Regions from separate parts of the Solibacillus sp. FSL K6-1523 genome, predicted to be linked through region 1. Evidence: riboswitches for the same ligand, from Rfam matches in the RefSeq annotation. Region 1 holds a riboswitch; the other holds the start of a gene.
What was found. Region 1 has a riboswitch for FMN ahead of ribE (riboflavin synthase). Riboswitches for the same ligand answer to the same signal wherever they lie in the genome.

Region 1 (4,441 bases):
ATGACCGTACCTAATCCAATAACCGCATCATAGTTCCCTGTTGCGACCATTTTTTTGGCGATAAACGGTACTTCAAATGCTCCTGGTACCCATGCAATATCAATATTTTCTTCTGAAACACCGTGGCGCTTTAATCCATCTAATGCCCCGCTTAATAATTTATCGTTTATAAATTCATTAAATCGGCCAACAATAATGCCAATTTTTAAGTCTGTTCCTACTAATTGTGCTTCAAATGTTTTTCCCATGTTCATATCCCCTATATTTTTATTTGAGTAGTCGGAATTGTCATACCAACTTTATATTGATCAATATATGCCCCATTATGCAGAGATGTAATTTTTATTTAAATGCAATGCTAATGCATCAATCGTTATAAATTTTAAATTAAATTTTTTAGCGATTTCCCATAAATCCGGTACGCGCGCCATTGTGCCGTCTGCATTCATAATTTCACAAATTACACCGACTTGTGCGGAATCGCAAAGCTTGGCTAAATCAACTGCCGCTTCCGTATGCCCTCTACGTTCCAATACACCACCGTCTTTTGCAAGAAGTGGAAACACATGCCCGGGACTTCTAAAATCCTCCGCTCGAACATCTTCATCTAGCATTGCCAACATCGTATCCGAACGCTCAAATGCGCTAATACCGGTCGTTGTTGTTTTATAATCAACACTCACTGTAAATGCCGTTTGATGGACATCTGTATTCATTTGGACCATTGGCTGTAGTTGCAACTTATCCGCGATGCTTTGTGAAACCGGCGTGCAAATTAAACCGCGCCCATACATTGCCATAAAGTTAATATTTTGTGGTGTCGCATGTTCACCTAACACTAAAAAATCTCCTTCATTTTCACGGTTTTCATCATCGACTACAATGATGACTTCCCCTGCTTTTAACGCCTCTAGCGCCTCTTCAATTGCATGAAACATTTCGGTTCACTCCTTAAAATCCGTGTTGTTGTAAAAAATCCATTGATAGGTTATCGGACTGACTATTCGTTAAATGCTGCAAAATATATTTGCCGATTAAATCGGTTTCAACGTTTACGAGATCCCCTATTTTCTTCATGCCGAATACTGTTTCTTTATACGTATGGGGAATTAATGACACCGTTAAAGTGGACGTTGTGACATTAAAAATCGTTAAACTCGTACCATCTAACGTAATCGAGCCCTTTACTAAGCAATTTTTCAAAAGTTCTTTCGGCACAGCCAAATCAATATAAACTGCATTGGCAACATGACGCTTTTGAAGGATTTTAGCAACACCATCAATATGACCTGAAACGAAATGCCCACCAAATCGACCGTTTGCAGCCATCGCTCGCTCTAAATTAACAGCTGAGCCGATTTGTAATTGTTGAATGCTGGATGCTTTCACTGTTTCCGGCATCACATCTACTGTAAAAGCATTCGCCGTAAATCCTGTAACCGTTAGACAAACGCCATTAACTGAAATACTATCTCCCAGTTTTACATCTTCTAACACCATTTTCGCTTGAATGGTCAACACCATTGCTTGTAGTGTTGACTTCATTTGTTGAACCGTTCCTTGTTCCTCGATAATTCCTGTAAACACCTTTCTCACCTCATCCTAAAAAAATAGAAAAAACCCCGACAATAGCTCGGAGTTTTGATGAGAGTTATAAAAATGGCATCGTCAAATAAACTTATTTTCATGTATTTTTGAAAAAAGTTGACCATTTTTATTTCCTTCTCCCATCCAGACTATACTGTCGGCTTTGGATTCACACCAAATCCTGCTTCTTAAAAGCTCGCGGGCTTAGAATTTCTTCATCACCGCCGATTGGGATTTTCACCCGACCCCGAAGGAAATACATATAAAATTGTAAAGGGTTTTAAGAAAAACAAAAAAACCACATAGAAGATGCTCTACGGGGTGACTAGAAAATTCTCATTTAGGCATCACGAAATAAACCTTCTTGTAAACGGAAAAAATTACACAAAGGGCTCATAAAACGCCTAACCAATCCTTCTCTCATCCAGACTATACTGTCGGCTTTGGAATTACACCAAATCCTGCCAAAAAGGCTCGCGGGCTTAGAATTGCTTCATCACCGCCGATTGGGATTTTCACCCGACCCCGAAGGACTATTCAACTATGACGCCCATTATAGCAAACTATTTTTATCATTGCAAAATAAGTTTTGAATCTTTTTTATTTTGCGTAGATGATTGGAACGAATTAGCCTATATGATCGCGCTATTCATCACTTTCAACTTTTTATCTGCCTAAGCCATATTAATTTCCTTTAATAATTGAAAATGGCCAAGCATACATTTGACTAAACATAAATTTAAGATGAAAAAGGTGGTTGATCAATGCAAACTGCACTTATATATATCGTAATGTTACGTATCCTTTCTGGAAGCGTTGATATTATAGCTGCATATATTATGTTCAAATTAAATGATTTAGAAAAAGCGTTTATTGTGAATTCATCCCTTGCGCTAATCGGACCCATCATTTTCATTATTACGACAGGCATAGGCTTGACGGGTTTAAGCGATAAAATATCATTAGCAAAAATGATTTGTCTACTTGGTGGTGTGACCTTAATTTTTATTAGTTTACGAATGAAATGATGGGACAAACCCTTGCCATATCACAACGTAATCAACAGCATGAATTTGAAATTTCCTAACTCCATAAGGCATTGAAAGTAAGATTGGAGGAAATACGATTTTGGTCTGGAATTATGAAAACAGCCACTTCATGGAGAATTGGCTATTTTCATTTGATATTATTTAGTATTTTTAAGCACTTCGCTTAATTGTAATGGCGAAATTGTCCCTTGATGAAAGTATAATTGCCAGCTGCCATCCATATAGAACTTCTTAACGTATTTCAATTTCTCGTCTGACAGTATTTTATCTAACTTTTCATGACTTCCCCGTACTTCAAGCCCAATGTGACTTTCCTCTAATTGCTTTAAATATTCTTTTAAATTCACATACAAAAATCAGCACCCCTAATTTCAAAATATATTTATATGCTCAATTGATTATACTCTGTAATACAATTACATACATTTAATTAATTCATATCGAGAAAAGAGGCCTTTCTATGTTTATTTATGTGGTTAAACCGGGTGATAGTTTATACTCCATTGCTGTAATGTATCAAGTTAATATGGATAGTATCCGCATCATGAACGGATTAACAACCGATAGTTTAGTCCCCGGACAGGATCTACTTATCCCAACCAATATGTATACGGTCCAGCCTGGTGATACATTGTTTTTAATCTCTAAAATGAGTTTCATTCCGATTGAGACGATACGACTATACAATGGACTCCAATCCGATTTTTTAATGGTTGGAATGACCTTGTATTTACCGCCTCCGCCTAAATACTCTGCAGAAAATTTAAGTTATATGTACCCGACCACCCCTGAACAGGACGAATTAATTATCCGTACTTTTGCACCCATCAATACGTTTTTGGCCATGTTTGAATACCATATTCTTGAAGGAGGAACACTAAGCACACTTAATGACGAGTTTGCGATTCAAACTGCACGCAACAATGGTGTAGCACCTGTAGCCACTATTACGAACTTAACAACAGAAGGATTTAGCCCTGAAGTGACACGTCAAGTATTAACTTTTCCTGATCAGCGAGACCTCCTCATTGACAATATATACAATCTTGTCATATCAAAAAATTACGCTGGCGTTAATATTGATTTTGAAAGGGTAAGGGAAGAAGAAAGAGATTTATATTCCGACTTTTTACGGTTAGTGAGTGATCGTTTAAAACCAGAAGGATATTCTGTTTCCGCTGCAGTTCCAGCTAAAACAAGTGAAGATATTCCATGGTTAAAAGGGTATGATTTCGGTGGAATTGGAGCAGCTGTAGATTTTATATTTATAATGGCTTATGACTGGCATGTGCCAACAATGGAGCCTGGTCCAGTTGCGCCGATTGACGAAGTAAGAAAATCGATTGAATTTGCACTTCAACATATGAATCGAGAGAAAATCATGCTTGGGGTACCACGTTATGGATATGAATGGACGTTGGACGACGATGGGAACGTAATTAGCGGAAGAGCTGTTTCAGTTTCTGGTGCAACACAACTTGCCTTAAATTATCAAGTCCCTATTCAATATTCACTTGAATACGAACAACCGTTTTTTATTTACTGGGATGAAAATGGGAACCAAAACATTGTTTGGTTTGAAAATGCTCAAGCACTAACAGCAAAATTACAGTTAGTTATTGATTATCAACTTATGGGAGTTGGTGCTTGGCAGCTAGGACTTGGTTTCCCTCAGTCCTTTTACTTAATCAATTACTTATTCGATACGAGGCATATTATTTATTAAGTAAACACGATAAACAGCCAACTATCCAAGGTTTTTTTCGGATAGTTGGCTATTTTTCGATGAAGATATGTAATGATGC
Region 2 (4,441 bases), 1.1 Mb from region 1:
AAATGTTTTCCCGACTTGCTTGTAACCTAAATAAACAAATGGAATGTTTAGTACGAATAGTAACATACCAAGTGGAATCCCAAATAAATAATTCCCCATAATACTTACACCCGTTACTCCACCATCAATTACTGCATTCGGAATTAATATAGCTTCTAATGCATAGGCCGTCATAATTGCACCAATTGCAATCATAACAATGCGGCGAGTCAGATTGAGCGCCTTACTCTTTTTACTAATGTGTTGCTTTGGCATTCAAACACCTCTCCTTTTAACTTAAATAGCAAATACATTTCCTTGTATTTGTTTCAATCCCTGTGTATTAGAACATCCACAGTTTGAAGATCCATAACGATACATCTTTCTCTACTATTATTCCTTATTTTTCATCTATTTGAAAACGATAAATATATATTTTTTTGAAAAAAATATACGTTTATTAATTTTTTTGCGAAAAACAGAAAAATGACACCACGAACGAGTCGTAATGTCATTTTTTTATTTATCTTATAATGGCCATCAATTGCAATAGAACGCCGACCAATTAAGGTTTCATTTAGTTTATTATGCTTTTTTTAGGGATGATTAATCCAATGAGTACGCCAATTATTGCCGGCACAATCCAGCCAAGTCCGATTGAATAGAATGGCAATATATCCGCATAAAAATTAGAAATCGCTGTTAAAAAATTCACTTCAAATGCTGGTACATTCGTAATCAATGCATTATAACCGTCAATCGTACTAATAAAGATTGTCAAAATAATTGCACCTGCGTATACCGATTGCTTATTTTTAAAGTATGTTGAAGCAAGTCCAAGTATAATTAGAACAATTGCTAAAGGATATAAGAACATTAAAACAGGAACTGCAAACGTAATAATATTCGTCAAACCGAAGTTCGCAATTGTAAATGATACTAAACATAATGCAACAACAAATGATTTATAGCTAATTTTCGGGAACACTTCATGGAAAAACTCACTACACGCTGTAATGAGCCCAATACTCGTTTTTAAACAAGCTAACACGATAATGATTGCCAATAAAATGGCACCATATGCACCGAAGTAATGTTCTGCAACAGCCGCAAATATTTGACCGCCATTATCAAATGTCCCGACCATTCCGACACTTGATGCCCCCATATACGTAATTAACCCGTAAATTAGCATCATTAATGCCATCGCAAAAATTCCTGATTTCCAAGTCGCTTTGGCGATTTCTTTTTTATCCGTAATTCCTGCGCGCTTAATGGCATTAATAACGATAATCCCAAATGCTAACGAAGCAAGGGCATCCATCGTATTATAGCCCTCTTTGAAACCAGTCATAAACGCTTCATTCACGTAACTACCTGCTGGACTGAAAAAACTGCCCATCGGAGAGAAAATACTAATCGCAATAAGTATAAATAAAAACACTAAAAAAGCAGGTGTTAAATATTTCCCTATGTAATCCATTACTTTTGCTGGATTTAATGAAAAGTAAAATACAATCGCAAAAAAGACAAAGCTAAAAACAGCTAGCCATAATTTAATTTGATCTGGTGCAATAAACGGCTCAAACCCGACAACAAACGGAACCGTTGCCGTACGTGGGATCGCAAAAAACGGACCAATTGTTAAATACAGTGCAAGTGCGAATAATACGCCAAAAACAGGATGCACACGACTTGCCAAATCCTTTAAACCATTACTTCCCGAAAGTCCAATTGCCAATATTCCTAAAAAGGGTAATCCGATCGCCGTTATTAAAAATCCAATAAGCGCTGGCCAATAATTTGTGCCTGCAAGCTGTCCCATTTGAATCGGGAAAATTAGGTTACCTGCACCAAAAAACATGCCAAATAACATCGTCCCAATGACAGCATACGTTGAAAAGGGTACTTTTTTATCCATTTAAGTCTCTCCTATGATGTTAGTTTAATAGTTGCCATTCTCGAAATAAATTGATTTTTCACAACAATGTACAATATGATACCAGTCTCGTCACTTGATTTCAATCATTAATTTAAATTTATAGAAAAAATAAAAGTCAGCACCCTGTTAATGGCATGCTGACTTCTCTGGTATTACGCTAAAAACTGCGCGCGCTGATTTTCAATCCATACACGCATCGTACGATAAATCATCGTCGCAATGACTACTAGAATAATCCCTTTTACTATATTAAACGGTAAAATACCTAAAATAATCGTTTCGTACATATTAAATTCTGGCATTCCTAATAAATACGTATACATTGGTAAAAACGCGAAGTAATTTAATACCGCCATTCCAAATGACATAGTAAATGTACCAATTACTAATCCGCCAATAAGCCCTTTTACTGTTGGGAATTTTTTATAAATATAATACGCTGGGATCACAAACGAAATACCTGTTGCAAAGTTGGCCATATGCCCCACCGGAATCCCTTCTGGTGCGCCAGTAAAAATCCAATCTAATACGTTTTTAATTAACTCTACTAAAATACCTGCAACCGGTCCCATTGTAATTGCTGCAATTAACGCAGGGATATCACTAAAATCAATTTGCAAAAATACTGGGAACCACGGTAATGGAAAGTTAAGTAACATCAAAATAAACGAAATACTACTCAACATACCAATTGTTACGAATGAACGTAACTTTAAATTTTTCTTACGCATAAAATATCTCTCCTCATTGCTGATTCACTCTTGCAAGAAGAAAGGACGAATCAAAATCATTCCATGAAAAAACCCTTATGCATATAAAGAAGCATAAGGGAGAATAGGCACACTTAAATAAAGGTCTACCCCATGTTTTTCAAAAACATAACCCCATCCTATTTCTTTGTATAGGAAATAGAGCTTTTCTTCTTACTAGAAAAACAAAAATTGTGGTTACAAAAAACACGGTATTTTCATGAAATAACGACCGTACCTCCATCTTCTCCCATCCAGACTATACTGTCGGCTTTGGAATCGCACCAAATCCTGCACACAAAAAAGTGGCTCGCGGGCTCGAAAAGTTGAATGTAGCGTCCTCCAAATAAATGGTCAGAGGCTACAACTTTATATTACCGCCGGTCGGGAATTACACCCTGCCCCGAAGATGAATCAATATTTAATTATGTTACACCTTCATTATAGGATAAAAAAAAGAATTGTAAAGCCATCTGCTTACAATTCTCTTTTGAACTATTCAATTGCACTAAAATCGTAGACAACTAAATTTGCTGCAACTGGTTTAGGCAACGGTTTTGAAAAATGAAAGCCGCCCCAATCTTGCTGCTTGATTTGTTCGAATTTTACTTCTTTATTAAAGCTAGCTGCCGTTAAAAGAATTCCTTCGATCATGCGCATTGCTTGAGTAGAATCATAATTTTCTAAATCCAATAACTCATCAAAAGTAACAATTACTATGTTTTTCTTTACTTTTACTTGAAAGGAAACATCGGGCAAAATTGCCGTATGAAAAATATCATTGGCTTCTGTCGTCATATTTAATAAAGCATCTTTCACATTGCTAAAACTCATTCGAAAATTCGGACTTAAATAAGTTGAACCATCTCGCATTTGATAACTAAAATAATTATAATGTGTCATTTTCCCTGTTAATTCGATCGGATTATTTATTTCTCCCATGTGATTAAGCGTCATTTGTGTTCCTTCTGCATTGGTTAACAGTACTCGGTTATAACTCTCACCAAATGTATCAATTAAAGCTCCTACATAATTCGATAGTGCTGCAGAGCCAATATCATACGTATGGTCATCTGGTAACTGATGCACTAAATCATCACCCTTTTCTGTAAAGCTTCCTTTAATGGGATGATATTCTTTAAAGCCCAATGATTGTTCCTCAATGAATGGCGCAAACTCCTGATACAGCTGTAATTTTGTCGGCGTTTTTGTACCTAATTGACGCTCCACAATTTCATTGGGAATTAAAAAACTAACGGGTACACTTTCTGCATCATCGCCTGCTAACCCAATCGTAAATAATGTGAATCCTTGTAATTGCTGCTCATTAACTACTGTTTGAATCGGTGTTGCAGCCATTTTTGGTGATAGCGTATCATTCTCCATATCCACTGAATGACTTTCCATCATTCTCGTTGTGGCTGGCTCATGTGATGACGTATCTTCCAATTGCGCATCCTCTGTATCCGATGGCAGCGATATTTCAGGTGCATTCCCCATAAAAGTAGAAGCAATAAAAACAAGAACAAAAAGTGAGGCAATCGATGCAATTAAAGGCTTCCAGCTCATCTTTTTCTTCATTTTGATAGGTTGTTTTTCCGTATGAGAATCAAAGACGGCACTTTCCTTTAGTCGTTGCAATACTTCATCTTTTGATCGTTCATCTGTAATTTTCGGTGCTTTTTCTAGTAACTTCTCGATTTGATTTTCATCCCAAAACTCCCTTTTCTTCATGCATTTGCCCCCTCTCCGTCTAATTTTTGTAAAATTT

Region 2: it holds a riboswitch for FMN, as region 1 does, so the genes downstream of both, MHI10_RS06290 (ECF transporter S component) here and ribE (riboflavin synthase) in region 1, are expected to answer to the same signal.

The regions. Positions count from the first base shown of each region.
Region 1 is NZ_JBBOSU010000001.1:2,500,472-2,504,912, forward strand. Features, by position in the region: gene ribH (6,7-dimethyl-8-ribityllumazine synthase) at 1-248, opposite strand, end outside; partial or broken gene ribB (3,4-dihydroxy-2-butanone-4-phosphate synthase) at 360-938, opposite strand; gene ribE (riboflavin synthase) at 952-1,587, opposite strand; FMN riboswitch at 1,716-1,846, opposite strand; FMN riboswitch at 1,996-2,124, opposite strand; gene MHI10_RS11850 (DUF2619 domain-containing protein) at 2,352-2,615, shown strand; gene MHI10_RS11855 (hypothetical protein) at 2,774-2,983, opposite strand; gene MHI10_RS11860 (glycosyl hydrolase family 18 protein) at 3,097-4,362, shown strand.
Region 2 is NZ_JBBOSU010000001.1:1,360,613-1,365,053, reverse strand. Features, by position in the region: gene MHI10_RS06300 (YitT family protein) at 1-255, opposite strand, end outside; gene brnQ (branched-chain amino acid transport system II carrier protein) at 557-1,900, opposite strand; gene MHI10_RS06290 (ECF transporter S component) at 2,074-2,652, opposite strand; FMN riboswitch at 2,909-3,085, opposite strand; gene MHI10_RS06285 (hypothetical protein) at 3,166-4,404, opposite strand; gene MHI10_RS06280 (RNA polymerase sigma factor SigX) at 4,401-4,441, opposite strand, start outside.